4 regions of the Bradyrhizobium sp. MI1.4 genome follow, and region 1 is predicted to be linked to each of the others. Evidence: riboswitches for the same ligand, from Rfam matches in the RefSeq annotation. Region 1 holds a riboswitch; each other region holds the start of a gene.
What was found. Region 1 has a riboswitch for cobalamin ahead of metE (5-methyltetrahydropteroyltriglutamate--homocysteine S-methyltransferase). Riboswitches for the same ligand answer to the same signal wherever they lie in the genome.
Positions count from the first base shown of each region.

Region 2: it holds a riboswitch for cobalamin, as region 1 does, so the genes downstream of both, metE (5-methyltetrahydropteroyltriglutamate--homocysteine S-methyltransferase) here and metE (5-methyltetrahydropteroyltriglutamate--homocysteine S-methyltransferase) in region 1, are expected to answer to the same signal.
Region 3: it holds a riboswitch for cobalamin, as region 1 does, so the genes downstream of both, AC0L23_RS24390 (energy-coupling factor ABC transporter permease) here and metE (5-methyltetrahydropteroyltriglutamate--homocysteine S-methyltransferase) in region 1, are expected to answer to the same signal.
Region 4: it holds a riboswitch for cobalamin, as region 1 does, so the genes downstream of both, AC0L23_RS24325 (DUF1636 family protein) here and metE (5-methyltetrahydropteroyltriglutamate--homocysteine S-methyltransferase) in region 1, are expected to answer to the same signal.

Region 1 covers NZ_JBVVPP010000002.1:396,435-401,407, reverse strand. Annotated here, with positions in the region: gene AC0L23_RS04170 (cytochrome-c peroxidase) at 1-76, shown strand, start outside; gene metE (5-methyltetrahydropteroyltriglutamate--homocysteine S-methyltransferase) at 897-3,212, opposite strand; cobalamin riboswitch at 3,312-3,511, opposite strand; gene AC0L23_RS04160 (4Fe-4S binding protein) at 4,297-4,500, opposite strand.
Region 2 covers NZ_JBVVPP010000002.1:24,459-29,431, forward strand. Annotated here, with positions in the region: gene metE (5-methyltetrahydropteroyltriglutamate--homocysteine S-methyltransferase) at 380-2,695, opposite strand; cobalamin riboswitch at 2,795-2,994, opposite strand; gene AC0L23_RS02505 (4Fe-4S binding protein) at 3,780-3,983, opposite strand; gene AC0L23_RS02510 (EAL domain-containing response regulator) at 4,560-4,973, opposite strand, start outside.
Region 3 covers NZ_JBVVPP010000025.1:32,964-37,936, reverse strand. Annotated here, with positions in the region: gene cobT (nicotinate-nucleotide--dimethylbenzimidazole phosphoribosyltransferase) at 1-731, opposite strand, end outside; gene cobF (precorrin-6A synthase (deacetylating)) at 747-1,496, opposite strand; gene AC0L23_RS24390 (energy-coupling factor ABC transporter permease) at 1,542-2,219, opposite strand; cobalamin riboswitch at 2,257-2,476, opposite strand; gene cobA (uroporphyrinogen-III C-methyltransferase) at 2,522-3,253, opposite strand; gene AC0L23_RS24380 (cobyrinate a,c-diamide synthase) at 3,250-4,560, opposite strand; gene cobM (precorrin-4 C(11)-methyltransferase) at 4,560-4,973, opposite strand, start outside.
Region 4 covers NZ_JBVVPP010000025.1:19,675-24,647, reverse strand. Annotated here, with positions in the region: gene cobN (cobaltochelatase subunit CobN) at 1-819, opposite strand, end outside; gene cobW (cobalamin biosynthesis protein CobW) at 819-1,868, opposite strand; gene AC0L23_RS24325 (DUF1636 family protein) at 1,865-2,248, opposite strand; cobalamin riboswitch at 2,344-2,561, opposite strand; gene cobO (cob(I)yrinic acid a,c-diamide adenosyltransferase) at 2,602-3,237, shown strand; gene AC0L23_RS24315 (cobyric acid synthase) at 3,248-4,696, shown strand; gene cobD (threonine-phosphate decarboxylase CobD) at 4,685-4,973, opposite strand, start outside.

The sequences.
Region 1 (4,973 bases):
TCGGCTGCCTAAGATCGAATATCCGATACTGCCGACGCGCACCAACACGACACCAAAGCCTTCAATAGACAGATAGCCTTAGCAGCACCGGCCTCATGCCCTGCCGAACAGCAACAGATGCGCTCCAAGAACCCGGGGTCCCGCAATGACGCCAAAATGAATGATCCCCTGCTGTCACTGATAAGCAGGCACATAAAAAGCCGCCCGGCCGCAATGCGAGGCCGGGCGAAAGTCACGCGGGAGCGACGCTGCTTTCCGCATCGTTCCAGCTTTCGTCGGTAGGGAGGACTACCGGCGATCGACTTACGACGAGGGCACTCGCCGTCAAACAACAAGAAGCGGATATCGCTCTGCACAAGTTAGCGAGCCGCTTGCCTTCCGCTCCTGTCGTAAACTTCAGGACTTGCTCACCACTTGCCAGCTGTCCGGTTGGCACGGGCAGCGCCTTGACGGAGCTGGGATCCATCGCGCAGGCGGTTTGACTGCCGAGCCCTGAAACTCAACCGTCAGTTTGCCGTCACGCGCCAGTATTTTGGCACCGCCGAATACCAGCAAATCTTCCCGAAGACCGCGCGAAGGCGCAAATTAGGTATGAAATTCCGCAAGGGCGGTAAAATAGATTGTTGTGATGGGACGCATCCATGGGATGGATAAATGAAGCGATAGGATCGTGGTTCGCGTCGAGCGCAAGTGACTGGGAATATGTCACCTAATCGGTATGGCCGGCATGCGGTCGTCCGCCGGATTCGAGCTTGTCGCCGCTGTATGCGATCGCCTCCGCCGGGGCAAACCGGCATTCGTAGGCGCTGGAAACTTTGGAAGCTCGCAAGGTTATCGCGAGCTCCCAAAGCGCGTTCATCTTATTCACAGATAGGTTGGCGACACGCTCCGTACGATCATGCCTCGGCCCGCAACTCGCGTGCGGCGGCCACCATATTGACGAGCGCGGGACGCACCTCCTCCCATCTTCGAGTTTTCAGTCCGCAGTCGGGATTGATCCAGAGCTGCCGATCGGAAACCCGCTGCCGCGCCAACACAATCAGCTGCTTGATCTCGGCTGCTGCGGGAATGCGCGGTGAATGAATGTCATAGACGCCCGGCCCGATTTCATTAGGATATTTGTAGCTCTTGAAAGCGTCGAGCAATTCCATTTTGGAGCGCGACGCCTCGATTGAAATGACGTCGGCATCCATTGCTGCGATCGCATCGATGATTTCGTTGAACTCGGAATAGCACATGTGCGTATGGATCTGAGTTCCGTCAGCGACAGCGGAGGAGCAAACACGGAAACTGTCCACTGCCCAATCTAGATAGTCCTTCCACTGCGATTTGCGCAGTGGCAATCCCTCCCGCAACGCAGCCTCGTCGATCTGGATCATGGTCGCTCCAGCCGCCTCAAGGTCGATGACCTCGTCTCGGATCGCGAGAGCGATCTGTCGGCATGTCTCGCTCCGCGGGATGTCGTCACGGACAAACGACCAGTTCAGGATCGTCACCGGTCCGGTCAGCATAGCCTTGACGGGTTTTTTGGTCAGAGACTGCGCATGTCGCCACCATTTAACGGTCATGGGCTTCGGGCGGGAGACATCTCCAAACAGGATAGGAGGACGAACGCACCGCGAGCCATAAGACTGAACCCAGCCGTGCTTGGTGAATGCGAAACCCAACAGCTGCTCGCCAAAGTATTGAACCATGTCATTGCGCTCGAACTCACCGTGTACGAGCACGTCCAGGCCGATATCTTCCTGCCAATGCACGGTATGGGCTGTCTCCGCTTTCAGAAGCTGCTCGTACTGCGTGTCATTCAGCGCTCCCCGCGCATGAGCTGCACGCGCATTGCGGACGTCCGCCGTTTGCGGAAAGGATCCGATGGTTGTGGTTGGAAACATCGGCAATGCGAAGGCGACGCGCTGGACGTCGGCGCGCTGGGTGAACGCACTGCGACGGCGACGCATGCTATCGTCGATCGCGGCCATTCGTCCGGCGACGTTCGCACTGTGGATCTTCGGCGATGTTTCGCGGGTGACGGATGCATCCTCTGAGAGCGTGAGTTCATCGGTCACGTCGGCAGCATGGCCAGCCAGCGCTTTGCCCAATATCGAAAGTTCCTTGATCTTCTGCACTGAGAACGCCAACCACGTCTTCAGATTGGGATCGAGATCGATCTCTAGTTCAATGTCGGTCGGAACATGAAGCAGCGAGCAGGAGGGGGCAATCTGAACACGGTCCCTGCCCAGTTTTTTGACCATAGGAGCAAGTTGGTCGAGTAGCGCCGGCAGATTAGAGCGCCACACGTTGCGACCATCAACGACACCGAGCGAGACCACGAGATCTCTACCTGCTCTGGCGACAATCGCGTCCAACTGGTCAGGTGCACGAACCAGGTCGACATGAACCCCGGCAACGGGCAAGGCCAAGACTGTTTCAAGATTGTCGCCGACACCCCCGAAGTATGTGGCCACCATGATTTTAAGGGCCGGCACGGCCTTAGCGAAATGAGCATAGGCCCGGCGGACAGCGGCCCGAGATGCTTCGTCGACGTCCATCACTAGGCATGGCTCGTCGAGCTGAACCCATTCAGCGCCGCGCGAGGCTAGTTCGCGGAGAACATCGACATAGACGGGGAGGAGTCGATCAAGCAGCGACAGCGGATTGAATGCGGGATTTACGCTTTTGCCGAGCTTCAGGAAAGTGACTGGGCCCACTAGGACGGGCCGCGTCTGATAACCGAGGCTTCTTGCCTCCTCATATTCCTCGATCGGCTTCCGAGAGGCATACTTAAAGATCTGATCCTGGTGAAATTCCGGCACCATGTAGTGGTAGTTCGTATCGAACCACTTCGTCATCTCCTGTGCGGCTACGCCGGGCCCATGCTGAGCGTGACCACCGTCTTGAGCGCCACGCGCCATGGTGAAGTAGGTTTTAAGCGACACAGGACCTTCGTTCCAGCCGTAAACGTCGGGAATGGCGCCAACCATTAGGCTGGTATCGAGCACATGGTCGTAGAGCGAGAAGTCATTCGAAGGAATGACGGTCGCACCGCGGGATTTCTGCCGTGCCCAATTAGCGGCACGAAGTCCACTCCCCGCCTCGAGGAGCTCGGCTTCGCTGGATTTTCCCGCCCAGTAGCTCTCGAGTGCGAATTTGAGTTCGCGTCGTGGGCCGATGCGTGACGTCCCCAGTGTGGCAACGGGAAGCGAAAGGATTGACATAGCTTAGACCCCATGTTGGGGCAAAGGCCATGGCGGACGCAGACAGCGAACATCGCGTGAGCGACAACTGCTTGGCGCACACCGGGACGCCCCGCCCGTGGACGATATCTTGTCGAGGCAGGTCTCCTGGCTCACGGGTCGTCGCTGCTGTCCGGCCTTCCCGAAGCCGCATGGCTTCAGTGACTTCGTTGGACAGCGGCTCGCCGCTTACAGTTGCGGGGGCAGCGCCGGCATTGCACCGGCTTCCCTCTTAGCTCCGGATCAAACGAAATCCGGAGACCGCGACGGCTTGAAATTATGCGCACGAGGATCGATGCGTCAACCTACCGATTCTCGCTGCGACATTGCCCAAGCGATTACGAGCGCACTAGGCGGGTACGACGGTCTTGCTCGCGGCCTGGTGAACACGCCCTGATCCGTGGAGGCTCCGCTTGTGAAATGCATTCGCTCCCTGCTCGCGTAACGGTTGAGCTCCACCACCGGAACGAACCCGGGCCGCTTTCGGTATCTGTGTGATCGCGAGGAGGCGACCTTCCGTCAGCAGCTTTTCGAACCTGCGCGTCAGGAAGGTGCGATCATCCTCGGCCGGCATCCGTTTGGTCACAGCCCACGAGGCTCCCTAAAAATTTCGAAAGCCGGATTGCTCCAGGACCGCACGGATGATCAGGTCGGCTCCTTGGTGTTCGGCGGGCCCGCGACCAGGCACGAGGTCGACCGCTCCGTGAGGTTGGCCAAGATGATCTTCTCGGTGCACTAGGTGTTCACGTGCTGAGCGACTTTTGCGTCGGCTTCGATGCGTCGGTGGCCGCTCGACGCCGGTCTGCCTCGCCTCGACTCGCGGCGAGCGACGATAGGCCTTAACGCGGCCACTGAGCATCGAGGGCCTTGTCCTTGTTCGTGACAAATTCGACGGTGTCCTCCGACAGAGCCCTTTGAGGGGTTCCTCGGAGTCGCTCAGCGCCTTAAGCTCATAACGATGTTAATCGACCTCGATGCGCCCCATGCGGTCGTGGTCTCCTCAAGGTCCCACATCTACAACTTCGTTCGCGAAATCGAGCGATGAGGCCTTTTGGTCGCGGGCTGCCTATCCTGTCTTGGACGGGACACAGGTGTCAGGGACCGGACAGACCACCGCGCATTGCGGCGTGTCGCAATGGCCCTCGCACTCCGTACATTTTTTGGCATCGATAACGTAAATGTCGCGCTTCAGACTGATCGCCGCGTTGGGACACTCGAACTCACATGCGCCACAAACGGTGCATTGCGAAGCGACGATCTTGTAAGCCATGCCTTCCGACTCCTTAGGCGAGCGATGCCATGGGCGATCCCTTTCAAATGCCGTGCCAAACGCAGACGCGCTCAATGTTGGGCAATTTGCCCAATTCGGCTGTCCCGGGTCTGAGACCGTGTTGCATCTGCGACAGCAACAGGTCGCTTCAATTTCAGGCTACGAGCCCTCGGGCCCTCTTGCGAGAGTCAGTCGCGACTTGACGCTGGAAGCGTCCGTCGGTTTGTTTGGCACGTCAGCGCGGGGGCAAGCGAGGCTGACGCTTCCTCAACCGGCGACGGCAAAAACCGCCAACGGACGCAGGTCTACGTTGGATCTCGGCAAACCTCCGGTCACACACCCCGACTGGAGGTTTGTGCAAGCCTCGCTCATGGCTGCAACGCTAGCTGCGCGGAGGACTCGCTGGAGGCTTGCCAAAACGGGCTTGTGGTATAACAAGCTTCGGAGGGAAATGAAGTGGCGGCGGGACGAGC
Region 2 (4,973 bases), 370 kb from region 1:
TCACGCGCCAGTATTTTGGCACCGCCGAATACCAGCAAATCTTCCCGAAGACCGCGCGAAGGCGCAAATTAGGTATGAAATTCCGCAAGGGCGGTAAAATAGATTGTTGTGATGGGACGCATCCATGGGATGGATAAATGAAGCGATAGGATCGTGGTTCGCGTCGAGCGCAAGTGACTGGGAATATGTCACCTAATCGGTATGGCCGGCATGCGGTCGTCCGCCGGATTCGAGCTTGTCGCCGCTGTATGCGATCGCCTCCGCCGGGGCAAACCGGCATTCGTAGGCGCTGGAAACTTTGGAAGCTCGCAAGGTTATCGCGAGCTCCCAAAGCGCGTTCATCTTATTCACAGATAGGTTGGCGACACGCTCCGTACGATCATGCCTCGGCCCGCAACTCGCGTGCGGCGGCCACCATATTGACGAGCGCGGGACGCACCTCCTCCCATCTTCGAGTTTTCAGTCCGCAGTCGGGATTGATCCAGAGCTGCCGATCGGAAACCCGCTGCCGCGCCAACACAATCAGCTGCTTGATCTCGGCTGCTGCGGGAATGCGCGGTGAATGAATGTCATAGACGCCCGGCCCGATTTCATTAGGATATTTGTAGCTCTTGAAAGCGTCGAGCAATTCCATTTTGGAGCGCGACGCCTCGATTGAAATGACGTCGGCATCCATTGCTGCGATCGCATCGATGATTTCGTTGAACTCGGAATAGCACATGTGCGTATGGATCTGAGTTCCGTCAGCGACAGCGGAGGAGCAAACACGGAAACTGTCCACTGCCCAATCTAGATAGTCCTTCCACTGCGATTTGCGCAGTGGCAATCCCTCCCGCAACGCAGCCTCGTCGATCTGGATCATGGTCGCTCCAGCCGCCTCAAGGTCGATGACCTCGTCTCGGATCGCGAGAGCGATCTGTCGGCATGTCTCGCTCCGCGGGATGTCGTCACGGACAAACGACCAGTTCAGGATCGTCACCGGTCCGGTCAGCATAGCCTTGACGGGTTTTTTGGTCAGAGACTGCGCATGTCGCCACCATTTAACGGTCATGGGCTTCGGGCGGGAGACATCTCCAAACAGGATAGGAGGACGAACGCACCGCGAGCCATAAGACTGAACCCAGCCGTGCTTGGTGAATGCGAAACCCAACAGCTGCTCGCCAAAGTATTGAACCATGTCATTGCGCTCGAACTCACCGTGTACGAGCACGTCCAGGCCGATATCTTCCTGCCAATGCACGGTATGGGCTGTCTCCGCTTTCAGAAGCTGCTCGTACTGCGTGTCATTCAGCGCTCCCCGCGCATGAGCTGCACGCGCATTGCGGACGTCCGCCGTTTGCGGAAAGGATCCGATGGTTGTGGTTGGAAACATCGGCAATGCGAAGGCGACGCGCTGGACGTCGGCGCGCTGGGTGAACGCACTGCGACGGCGACGCATGCTATCGTCGATCGCGGCCATTCGTCCGGCGACGTTCGCACTGTGGATCTTCGGCGATGTTTCGCGGGTGACGGATGCATCCTCTGAGAGCGTGAGTTCATCGGTCACGTCGGCAGCATGGCCAGCCAGCGCTTTGCCCAATATCGAAAGTTCCTTGATCTTCTGCACTGAGAACGCCAACCACGTCTTCAGATTGGGATCGAGATCGATCTCTAGTTCAATGTCGGTCGGAACATGAAGCAGCGAGCAGGAGGGGGCAATCTGAACACGGTCCCTGCCCAGTTTTTTGACCATAGGAGCAAGTTGGTCGAGTAGCGCCGGCAGATTAGAGCGCCACACGTTGCGACCATCAACGACACCGAGCGAGACCACGAGATCTCTACCTGCTCTGGCGACAATCGCGTCCAACTGGTCAGGTGCACGAACCAGGTCGACATGAACCCCGGCAACGGGCAAGGCCAAGACTGTTTCAAGATTGTCGCCGACACCCCCGAAGTATGTGGCCACCATGATTTTAAGGGCCGGCACGGCCTTAGCGAAATGAGCATAGGCCCGGCGGACAGCGGCCCGAGATGCTTCGTCGACGTCCATCACTAGGCATGGCTCGTCGAGCTGAACCCATTCAGCGCCGCGCGAGGCTAGTTCGCGGAGAACATCGACATAGACGGGGAGGAGTCGATCAAGCAGCGACAGCGGATTGAATGCGGGATTTACGCTTTTGCCGAGCTTCAGGAAAGTGACTGGGCCCACTAGGACGGGCCGCGTCTGATAACCGAGGCTTCTTGCCTCCTCATATTCCTCGATCGGCTTCCGAGAGGCATACTTAAAGATCTGATCCTGGTGAAATTCCGGCACCATGTAGTGGTAGTTCGTATCGAACCACTTCGTCATCTCCTGTGCGGCTACGCCGGGCCCATGCTGAGCGTGACCACCGTCTTGAGCGCCACGCGCCATGGTGAAGTAGGTTTTAAGCGACACAGGACCTTCGTTCCAGCCGTAAACGTCGGGAATGGCGCCAACCATTAGGCTGGTATCGAGCACATGGTCGTAGAGCGAGAAGTCATTCGAAGGAATGACGGTCGCACCGCGGGATTTCTGCCGTGCCCAATTAGCGGCACGAAGTCCACTCCCCGCCTCGAGGAGCTCGGCTTCGCTGGATTTTCCCGCCCAGTAGCTCTCGAGTGCGAATTTGAGTTCGCGTCGTGGGCCGATGCGTGACGTCCCCAGTGTGGCAACGGGAAGCGAAAGGATTGACATAGCTTAGACCCCATGTTGGGGCAAAGGCCATGGCGGACGCAGACAGCGAACATCGCGTGAGCGACAACTGCTTGGCGCACACCGGGACGCCCCGCCCGTGGACGATATCTTGTCGAGGCAGGTCTCCTGGCTCACGGGTCGTCGCTGCTGTCCGGCCTTCCCGAAGCCGCATGGCTTCAGTGACTTCGTTGGACAGCGGCTCGCCGCTTACAGTTGCGGGGGCAGCGCCGGCATTGCACCGGCTTCCCTCTTAGCTCCGGATCAAACGAAATCCGGAGACCGCGACGGCTTGAAATTATGCGCACGAGGATCGATGCGTCAACCTACCGATTCTCGCTGCGACATTGCCCAAGCGATTACGAGCGCACTAGGCGGGTACGACGGTCTTGCTCGCGGCCTGGTGAACACGCCCTGATCCGTGGAGGCTCCGCTTGTGAAATGCATTCGCTCCCTGCTCGCGTAACGGTTGAGCTCCACCACCGGAACGAACCCGGGCCGCTTTCGGTATCTGTGTGATCGCGAGGAGGCGACCTTCCGTCAGCAGCTTTTCGAACCTGCGCGTCAGGAAGGTGCGATCATCCTCGGCCGGCATCCGTTTGGTCACAGCCCACGAGGCTCCCTAAAAATTTCGAAAGCCGGATTGCTCCAGGACCGCACGGATGATCAGGTCGGCTCCTTGGTGTTCGGCGGGCCCGCGACCAGGCACGAGGTCGACCGCTCCGTGAGGTTGGCCAAGATGATCTTCTCGGTGCACTAGGTGTTCACGTGCTGAGCGACTTTTGCGTCGGCTTCGATGCGTCGGTGGCCGCTCGACGCCGGTCTGCCTCGCCTCGACTCGCGGCGAGCGACGATAGGCCTTAACGCGGCCACTGAGCATCGAGGGCCTTGTCCTTGTTCGTGACAAATTCGACGGTGTCCTCCGACAGAGCCCTTTGAGGGGTTCCTCGGAGTCGCTCAGCGCCTTAAGCTCATAACGATGTTAATCGACCTCGATGCGCCCCATGCGGTCGTGGTCTCCTCAAGGTCCCACATCTACAACTTCGTTCGCGAAATCGAGCGATGAGGCCTTTTGGTCGCGGGCTGCCTATCCTGTCTTGGACGGGACACAGGTGTCAGGGACCGGACAGACCACCGCGCATTGCGGCGTGTCGCAATGGCCCTCGCACTCCGTACATTTTTTGGCATCGATAACGTAAATGTCGCGCTTCAGACTGATCGCCGCGTTGGGACACTCGAACTCACATGCGCCACAAACGGTGCATTGCGAAGCGACGATCTTGTAAGCCATGCCTTCCGACTCCTTAGGCGAGCGATGCCATGGGCGATCCCTTTCAAATGCCGTGCCAAACGCAGACGCGCTCAATGTTGGGCAATTTGCCCAATTCGGCTGTCCCGGGTCTGAGACCGTGTTGCATCTGCGACAGCAACAGGTCGCTTCAATTTCAGGCTACGAGCCCTCGGGCCCTCTTGCGAGAGTCAGTCGCGACTTGACGCTGGAAGCGTCCGTCGGTTTGTTTGGCACGTCAGCGCGGGGGCAAGCGAGGCTGACGCTTCCTCAACCGGCGACGGCAAAAACCGCCAACGGACGCAGGTCTACGTTGGATCTCGGCAAACCTCCGGTCACACACCCCGACTGGAGGTTTGTGCAAGCCTCGCTCATGGCTGCAACGCTAGCTGCGCGGAGGACTCGCTGGAGGCTTGCCAAAACGGGCTTGTGGTATAACAAGCTTCGGAGGGAAATGAAGTGGCGGCGGGACGAGCGACACTGGCCTTGCAGACCGAATTGCACTCAGCCTCATGCCTGGTGCCGAGTAGGCATGGCGGTGCTCGTGAGCGTCGCTTGGCCGCACTCAGCCACTCGCAACTATTTTAGACCAGCTGGAGCAGGGTTGAAAGATGACTGTGCAAATTGCTTCAGTGGCATGGCTTTTCCGAACAGATGGCCCTGCGCAAGGTCGAAGCCGAGTTCGGCCACGGCAATTAGGTCAGCCTGGCTCTCCACACCTTCGGCGACGGTGCGCACATTGTACTCTTTGGCTAGATCGACGATATGGCGGCACACCGTTCGCTTGAGGGGCCCATTCGCGCAGCCGCCGACGAACTGACGATCCACTTTCAATTTCATGAACGGGAATTTTGTCCTCCCCATCAGCTGCGGCCAATTGGCACCGACATTGTCGATTGCAAGGCCAATGTTGTGAAAGCGAACCTCACGCGCAACCTCGACCAGGAGATCTAGGTTCTGGATCGCTTCCACGCTCTCGATTTCAATCGTCAA
Region 3 (4,973 bases), on a different contig from region 1:
GCGGCGATCTCGAGACCGCCGACGGCGCACAGGATCTTTTCGGGCGCAGCGCCCGCAACGTCATGGCGTGCGATTGCAGCGTCGATCACCCGCGCCTTGTGCACACGGCCGGCCGCGTCGATGCCGGTACCGCTGCCCGCGATCTCCGCGGCGCTCACGCCGAGCAAGCCGGCCGCGATCGCCGCCGATGTCGTGGTGTTGCCGATGCCCATCTCGCCGAAGATCAGAAGATCGGGCTGCCCGGCCTGTGCGCGCGTCACCGCACGTCGGCCGGCTTCGAACGCAAATGCCAGCTCCGTGGGGGTGAGCGCAGCTTCGACGCTGAAATCGCGCGTACCGCTGCGCGGCTTGTCGGTCACGATTCCAGCCATCTCCTCCTGCGCCAGCGTGCCGGCGTCGACGACCTCCAGGCTGGAGCCCAGCTCACGCGCCAGCACCGAGATTGCGGCACCGCCGGAGGCGAAGTTCGCCAGCATCGCGATCGTCACTTCCTGCGGATAGGCCGAGACGCCCTGCGCGACGATGCCGTGATCGCCGGCGAAGATGATGATCGGCACCCGCGCCGCGCGCGGCTGCTCGGTTGCTTGCAGGCCCGCAAGCTCGATCGCGAGCTGCTCGAGCAGGCCGAGCGCGCCGGTCGGTTTCGTCAGTTGCGCCTGCCGCGCCACCGCCGCCTCGCGGTGGACTGCGGAGATGTCGGGGCATTGTTGGGTGACCCATTCGGGGAGCATGCTGCCTCGCTTGCCTCACAGCCTGCGCTTGAGGATGTAACTGTCCATGATCCAGCCGTGCCGTTCGCGCGCCTCTTGCCGCACGGCGACGATGCGCGGGCCGATCTCGGCCAGCGCGCCGGACATGACGATCTGATCGGGCATGCCGAGATAGGCCCCCCACCAGATGTGCAGGCCCGCCGGATCAAGCGACTCGAATGCCGTGCCGCCGTCGAGCATCACCACCACGGTATCGACACCTTGCGGCCAGCCGCCATCGCGCAAGCGGCGTCCGGTCGAAACTAGAAAGGGCTCGCCGATGTCGTTGAGCGGCAACGCATGCGCCGCACACAGCGCCTGGATCGAGGTGATGCCGGGCACGACCTCGATCTTTGGCGAGGGATTGAGCCGCCGCGCAATGCGCAGCGAGGAATCATAAAGCGAGGGATCGCCCCAGATCAGCAGCGCGACCTTGCCCTCTCCTTCGAGATGATCCCCGATCGTCTGCGACCAGACGGCGGCCACGGCATCATGCCAATCGTCCACGCCCTTGCGATAGTCCGCTTCAGCGGCGTCCCGCACGGGCAGATCGAACTCGGCAATGCGGGTCGTGTCGCTGGTGAGCACATCGGCGCAGATCGTCCGCCTGAGATCGGCGAGGTCGGACTTGGCCGTCCCCTTGCGGGGGATCAGGACGAGATCGGCCGCGTTGATGGCAGTAATCGCGGCACGCGTGAGCTGCTCGGGATCGCCGCAACCGATGCCTATCAGAGAGAGCGTGAGCATGGTGGCTGCGAAGGGCGGCCATCATGGCCGCCCGTTCGCTTGTCTCTAGGCCGCGTTGTGCAAACGCGGCGTGACGAGGCCGGGCGCGGTGACGCCGCGCAGCGACTTTGCCAGCGCCAGCACGCCGAGATCGGCGAGCGGCTCAATCACGATGACCAGCGCATAGGACGCCGCGAAGGTCGCGATGTTGGCGAGGTTGGTCGCGCCGAAGCCGGAGCCATAAATCGCCCAGAACGCCACCCAGGCGATGACGCCCGCCTGATAGGTCGTCGAAAGCGCCAGCGCCTGGCGGTACTTCAGATCGACATAGGCCGTGTTGCTCGAAATGATCCGCGTGGCGATCGCCTGGATTCCGAACAGCGGCACCAATAGCGTGGTGACGTTCATGCCATATTGGGGCAAGTCGGGCGGCTCGAAGAAGATGCCCTGGAACAGCAGGCCAAACGCGAGGCCGAAGGCCGCAGGCGCCGCGCCAAACAGCAGGAACAAGGTCGAGCCGAGGATGAAGTGCACTTCGGAGACGCCGACCGGGAAGTGCGGCAGGATCTCGAAGAAGATAAACACAAGTCCCGTGGTGGCGAGCGTCCGCGCCGCGAACGACGTGATGCCCTGCTCGCGCACGGTCTCAACCGCGAGCTTCAAGGCAACGCCGCCGACGGCAATGCCGGTTGCATAACTCAGCACGAGCTTGGCGTCCGAGACTAGTCCGGGTTCGATATGCATGGCTCAGATCCTTCTTGCCGTCACACCCGACGGCCTTGGCCTCAAAACATGCACGGCCGGTCTCCTGGCTCGCGGTTCACTGGGAGTCTCCGGCCTTCCCGGGCCTCGCGGCCCAGTGGCTGATCGAAGTCCCTCACCGCTTACAGTCGCGGGGGCGGCTGGGGTTTTGGGCGCCGCAACTGGGTCCGCCCATCCCCATTCCCGATTATGCTCCGGCGCTTTGCGCCGCGTCGAGCACCATGCGTCTCCTGTGTGCCTCTTTCGCCGGCCGGGCGTCAAGGGGCAACGGGCGGACGAGGCAGTCATGACGGATAATTCCCCGCCAGCGCGCCGAACAGGATGACGGCCGCCGTGGAGGCCGCTCCGCCCCGCGCAAGCTGCTCGGCAAGTTCCGAAATGGTGGTGCGGACCAGCCGCTCATCGGGACGGCCGAGCGATTCGGCAAACAACGCCGGCGTGGTTGGGGCGAGCCCGTGCTCGATCAATTTGACGACCAACGCCGGAAACGTCCGCCGGCCCATATAGACCACGGTTGTCGCCTCCGGATCGGCCAGCGCCGCCCAATTGAGATCTGGCGGCAGCTCGCCGGTGACGTCCGCCCCGGTCACGAACTGCACGCGGCGCGAGGTGTGACGCCGGGTCAGCGGAATGCCGGCTTGCGCGGCGGCGACACAGGCCGAGGTGACGCCGGGAATGATCTCGTAGCCGATGCCCGCTTCGCGCAGCGTCTCGAGCTCCTCCTCAAGCCGGCCAAAGATGCCGGCATCGCCCGACTTCAATCGCACCACGCGCGCGCCTGTCACGGCATAGTCGACCAGCAGGCGGTTGACATGGTGCTGCTTGGTCGAGGCCCGCCCTGCCCGCTTTCCCACCGCGACGAGATTGGCGCCGGGCCGGGCCAGATCGAGGATCGCGCCTGAAGCAAGATCGTCATAGAGCACAACGTCGGCCTCGCGCAGCCGCGCTGCACCCTTGAGCGTGAGCAGCTCGGGATCGCCGGGCCCGGCGGAGACAAAGGAGACAAAACCGCTCACCGGTCCTCCGCGATCAGATGGAAGAACGTGCCGGTGGCTTGTCCCCGCCGCGAGCCGGTCTCGGCAATGACCGCACCTGTCGCGTCGTGCACGACCGCCAGCGCCGTGTCGGGCTGCGCGACTATGGTCGAATAGTGGAATTCATGGCCACGCAGGCGTGCACCCGCCTGATGACCCGGCATCGGCGCGGCGAGCTCGGCCAGACGATAGCCCAGATGCATGCGGCGCTTGGCAAAGCTCGTCTCCAGGCCGAGCAGGCCCGTCATCTCGTGGCTGATGCCATCGGCGTCGGTCAAAGCGGTGCCCAGCACCATATAGCCCCCGCATTCGCCGTGCACCGGGCGCGTCTCGGCGAAGGCGCGCAATCCGCTGCGGAAGCGCGCATTGGCAGCGATCCTGCCGGCCTGCAGCTCGGGATAGCCGCCAGGCAGCCAGCACACATCGGCGACCGGATCAGGGGCTTCATCGGCGAGCGGCGAGAATGTCGAGATCTCCGCACCCGCCGCGCGCCACGCTTCCAGCATGTGCGGATAGACGAAGGAGAACGCGGCATCACGGGCAAGCGCAATGCGCTGGCCGGGCGGCGTCACGTTGACGCCGCTTGCGGCAGGTTGCGGCGACCAGGTGGCCGCCGAACGCAGCACCGCGTCGAGATCGACATGCTCGGCAACGAAGCGCGCGGCCTCGTCGATCAGCTTGCCGATTTCCGCCTGCTCCTCGGCCTGCACCAGTCCGAGATGCCGCTTCGGCAGGCTGATCTCGGCATGGCGCGGCAGCGCGCCGAATACGGCGATGCCGGCATCCAGCAGCGCGCGCCGCACGAGGGCTTCGTGGCGCGGGCTGGCAACGCGATTGAGCACGACGCCTGCAAGGCGCACACCGGGGCGGTAGTCGCGAAGGCCCGCCGCGATCGCGGCCGCCGTTTGTGCCTGTCCTGAGGGATCGATCACCAGCAGCACCGGCCAGTCCAGCATCTCCGCGATGTCGGCGGTCGCCCCGGTGCCGCAGACGCCACGCGCGGCGACGCCGTCGAACAGACCCATCGAGCCTTCGGCCAGCACGACATCGGCGTCAATGCCGCGACTGACGAGATGCGAGATTGTCCCGCGATCCATCGCCCAACTGTCGACATTAACCGAGGCGCGTCCCGTCGCGGCGGCATGAAACGCGGGATCGATGTAATCGGGGCCGCTCTTGAAGCACTGCACCCGCAATCCGCTGTTGCGCCAGGCGCGAGCAAGCGCCAGCGTCAGTGTGGTCTTGCCGACGCCGGAGGCCGGCGCGGAGATAACGAGCCCTGCCGCCATCACGACACCTCCGGAAAGCGCGGCTCGGCGCCGACCGGCCGATAGCGGCGGTCATAGTCGGCAGCATAGAGACGGCTCTCGGAAAAATCCGCCGAGCCCAGCGTCTTGCCGACCAGGATCAACGCGGTGCGCTCCATCTCGCCCCCGACCGCAGCGTCGAGTGTTGCGAGCGTGGCGCGGATGATGCGCTGCTCGGGCCAGCTCGCACGCCAGACGATCGCGACCGGGCAATCCGCGCCATAATGCGGCGTCAGCTCAGCGACGACCTTGTCGAGCAGATGAATCGACAGATGGATGGCGAGCACCGCGCCGGTGGCGGCGAAGGCGGCAAGCTTCTCGCCTTCGGGCATCGCGCTGGCGCGGCCCGGCGTGCGCGTCAGCACCACGGTCTGGGCAAGGCCGGGCAGCGTCAG
Region 4 (4,973 bases), on a different contig from region 1:
CGTGCCGTCGTCGCCCATCGCCGAGAACGCGGTCGCATTGACGATCGCGGCCGGAGGATTTTGCGCGAGATATCCGCGCAACCAATCTGCAACGCCTGGAGCCTTCAGCGAGGTAACGAAGACACCAAACGCGTCGAACCCCTTCTCGCGCAATGCGGCGATCAGGGCATCGACCGGGCCGGTGTCGGCAGCGGTGAGATAGGAGCGATAGAAGGCCACGAGCGCGCGCGGCCTGCCCTCACCCGACGCCGGCGCGGCAATGACGCCGCGCGCGGGATCGTAAAAGCCCATCTCGGGCACGGTCATGTCGCCGATAACAGGTCCCGCATAGAGGCCCGAAGCCAGCGCAAGCTGCGCGATCGCGGCTTGCGATGGGACGGGGCCGCCGGTGTCGCAGAGCACCTTGAGCCGCCGCAACGTCGAGACCGGCAGGGTCGAATACGCGTCCAGCCGCGTATCGTCGCGGCCGTCGGCCGGCAGCACGGCCAGCACGATGCCGCGCTCCTTCGCCAGCTGCTGCAGGGCCGCGAGCCCATACGGCCAATAGGATTCCCCGCCGATCAAACGCACGAGAATGCCGCGCGCGTGCGCAAGCGTGCGTTCGACATAGGTGTCGACCGAGAGCGGATGACGAAGTTCTGCGAGATTGACGAGCCGCAGCGACGGCAGGCTGTCGCGGCCACGGCGCCAGCCGGCCGCGAACGCGGCAAGATCGGAATCCGAATACGAGAGCACCACGAGATCGGCCGGGTCCTGGCCAATGTCCCTTGGTATCGCGGTCTCCTCGAGACCGCGGCTCTCGCGGAAGACGACGTGCATCAGATACCGGATCCTGAAAGACCGAGTCCCGCCTTGATCGCGGCCTCGTCGATATCGCCGTGCTCGCCGATCACGACCAGCTTTGACTGCCTCGCACCCGCGCCCCAGGGCTGGTCGAACTGGTGGCGCACGCGCTCGCCCACCGCTTGCAGCAAGAGGCGCATCGGCTTGCCTTGCACCGCGATGTAACCCTTGACGCGCAGCACATTCTGCTCGCGCGCCAGACGCTGAACGGATGCAACCAGCGCTTCGATATCGGTGACCTCAGGAAGATCGATCACGACGGACGCAAAATCGTCGTGCTCGTGATCCTCTTCGCCGTCGTGATGCGAGGGACGCGCGGCGAGATCGTTCTCGGCGGCAGCACCGAGGCCGAGGATGAGGCGCGCGTCGATCGCGCCGTCGGTGATCGCCAGCATCGGCACGCGGCGCGACATCTCGGCGGTGATCGCCGCCTTGGCTGCTTCGAGGCCTGCCGCGCCCGCAAGATCGGCCTTGGTCAGCAGCACGATGTCGGCGCAGGCGATCTGGTCCTCAAACACTTCCGACAGTGGCGTCTCATGGTCGAGATTGCCGTCCGCCGCGCGCTGCGCTTCGACGGCGTCAGGGTCGGGCGCAAAACGGCCCGCGGCGACAGCTTCGGCGTCGGCCAGCGCGATCACGCCGTCGACCGTGATGCGCGAACGGATCTCCGGCCAATCGAACGCCTTGAGCAACGGCTTGGGCAGCGCCAGGCCCGAGGTCTCGATCAGGATGTGATCGGGCTTGACGGCCCGCGACAGCAGCTTCTCCATGGTCGGAATAAAATCGTCGGCGACGGTGCAGCAGATGCAGCCATTGGCGAGCTCGATGATGTTCTCTTCCGGGCAATTCGCATCGGCGCAGGATTTCAGAATCTCGCCATCGACGCCCTCGCTGCCGAACTCGTTGACGAGCACCGCGAGCTTCTTGCCGTTGGCATTGGCAAGCAGATGCTGGATCAGCGTGGTCTTGCCGGAGCCGAGAAAGCCCGTGACGACCGTGACCGGGACTTTTGCGAGCGAATTCATTCGGCGGCCTCCGGCACGACGGCCAAGGGGGAAATGGGGGGAATGCGGGCAAGCGATTGCTTGCGGAATATCTCCGGGCGGCTGCGCCAGGGCACGAGGCCGTCGGGCGCGGCCGCATAGGCCGCGGCGCCCGCGACCACATCGCTCGCATTCGCATCCGACAGACGGCCATAGACATAGGACCAGCGGCCGGGCGCGCTGAGCGCGACGGAGCAACCCTGGTTGCATGCAGACAGGCATTCGACGGGAACCACGCTGACGCCGTCGGGCACGCCGGCCTCGAGGATCGCGCCATGCAGGCGCTTGCCGGGCGTCGTCTCGCCTTCGCCAAGTGTCTCGCCGGCGCGGCAGGTAATGCAGACATGAAGTGTGACGGTCATCGCTTCTTCCAGAATAAACAGCGGGAAGCGATGAGGCCCACGAACCGTTCTTGCGAAGGCCCGTTTCCCCGTCGCGGAACACCCCGTCCGCCGGTCCAAAATCGTCCGCGTTGGCAGGTCTCCCGGCTTGCGGAGCAGGGTTTCCCCTTCGATCCCCGCCTTCCCGATCCCCAGGGGATCAGTGGCTTCGGGCATCTCTCCGGTCACGGTCGCGGGGGCGGCTGCATTTTGGAACCAAATCTTGCCGATTCGGACCCTATCGCATTCCCTCTTCGCCTGTCGTAGGACAGGAACCAACGCCGGGCCACCATTTGCCCCCGACCGCCTCTTGTCAAGCCGAAGGACCCCGTCCGATGACGCCCGAACCGGATACCCAGACGGCCGACGAAACCGACGCCCGCCACGCCTCGAAAATGGCGAAGAAGAAGGTCGCCCGCGACAAGATCATGGCGACCAAGAGCGGCGAAAAGGGCCTGATCATCGTCCACACCGGGGCCGGCAAGGGCAAGTCCTCTTCGGCCTTCGGCATGATCGTCCGCTGCGTCGCCCATGGCTTCCCCTGCGCGGTCGTGCAGTTCATCAAGGGCGCCTGGGACACCGGCGAGCGCCGCATGCTGACCGGCCATTTCGGCGACCTATGCCAATTCCACGCCATGGGCGAGGGTTTTACCTGGGAGACGCAGGACCGCGCCCGCGACATCGCCGCCGCGCGCGCCGGCTGGGAGAAGGCCAAGGAGCTGATCCTCGACCAGAATCTCCGCATGGTCGTGCTCGACGAGATCAACATCGCGCTGCGCTACGACTATCTTGACATCGCGGAGGTCGTCGAATTCCTCACGACGCAGAAGCCGCCGATGACGCATGTCGTGCTCACCGGCCGCAACGCCAAGGACGAGCTGATCGAGATCGCCGATCTCGTCACCGAGATGACGCTGGTCAAGCATCCCTTCCGCTCGGGCATCAAGGCGCAAGCCGGCGTCGAGTTCTAAGAAACTCGCGATGGCGCGCGCATTGATGATCCAGGGAGCCGGCTCGGACGTGGGCAAGTCGCTCATCGTTGCCGGCCTCGCACGCGCCTTTGTGCGACGCGGCCTGCGCGTGGTCCCGTTCAAGCCGCAGAACATGTCGAACAATGCAGCCGTCACCGTTGACGGCGGCGAGATCGGCCGCGCCCAGGCACTCCAGGCGCTCGCCGCCGGCGTCGAGCCGCACACCGACATGAACCCGGTGCTGCTCAAGCCCGAGACCGATGTCGGCGCGCAGGTGATCGTGCAAGGAAAACGCATCGCGACCGCGCGTGCGCGTGAATATGCGGCGATGAAACCGTCATTGATGGGCGCCGTGCTGGAGAGCTTCGAGCGGCTGAAGGCGCGCGCCGATCTCGTTCTGGTGGAGGGTGCCGGCAGTCCGGCCGAAGTGAACCTGCGCAAGGCCGACATCGCCAATATGGGTTTTGCGCGCAAGGCCGACGTGCCGGTCGTGCTGGTTGGCGACATCAACCGCGGCGGTGTCATCGCGCAACTCGTCGGCATCAAGACGGTGATCGACCCGGACGATGCCGCGATGATCCAGGGATTTGTCATCAACAAGTTCCGCGGCGATCCCACATTGTTCGACGACGGCTACAGACTAATCGAAGAAAAGACCGCATGGCGCGGCCTCGGCGTGCTGCCCTGGTTCGCGCGCGCCGGCGAGCTGCCGGCCGAGGATGCGCTGGGCCTGAGCGATGCGCGCAAACCGGGCCAATGCAAGATCGCCTGTCTCGCGCTGTCGCGAATCGCCAATTTCGACGATCTCGATCCGCTCAAGCTCGAGCCTGGCGTCGATCTCGTGATGGTGCGGCCGGGCGAGGCCATTCCCGGCGACGTGCGCCTCGTCATCATTCCCGGCTCGAAATCCACTCGTGGCGACCTCGCCTTTCTGCGCGCGCAGGGCTGGGACATCGATCTCCTGGCGCATTACCGCAGAGGCGGCCATGTGCTCGGCCTCTGCGGCGGCTATCAGATGCTCGGACGCAGCGTCGCTGATCCCGAGGGGATCGAGGGCCCCGCCGGCGACACACCGGGTCTCGGACTTCTGGATGTGGAAACGGTGATGAGCTCGGAGAAGACGTTGACACGCGTCGCGGCGCTGCATGCCGCCACCAATCAGCCGATCGAGGCTTATGAAATCCACATCGGCCGCACTGATGGGCCGGATCGCGCGCGGCCATTCGCAAGGCTGAATGGCGAACCGGAAGGCGCGATCTCGCGCGACGGACGCGTGCAGGGCAGCTATCTGCACGGCCTGTTCACGTCGGATGATTTCCGCAAGGCCTTTTTGGCGAAGCTCGACATTCCCGCCGGCGACGAGCCCTATCACGCAAGGGTCGAGAGCGCGCTCGATGCGCTCGCCGATCACATCGAAGCCCATCTCGATGTCGACGGCCTGCTCGCTCTAGCGCGCTAGAGTGTCGGCCAGGCGGGTCCATTCGGATTCGCTGCCCGGAAGCCCGAGGCGCAGCCATGTCGGCTCTCGCGCGAACACGCGAGACCAGATATGGCGACGCGCCAGCTTCTCCTGCGCGGCAGGCGCGTCAGGCGTCTCGTAGAGACGAAACAGCTGCGTCCCGCCAACGAGCGTCCAGCCTTGCGACTGCACCATGCCGTCGAGGCGAACGCAGTCTCGCGCGAGCCGCGCGGACGTGGCCTCGGCCCAGGCATCGTCACGCAGAGCGCGGCAGCCG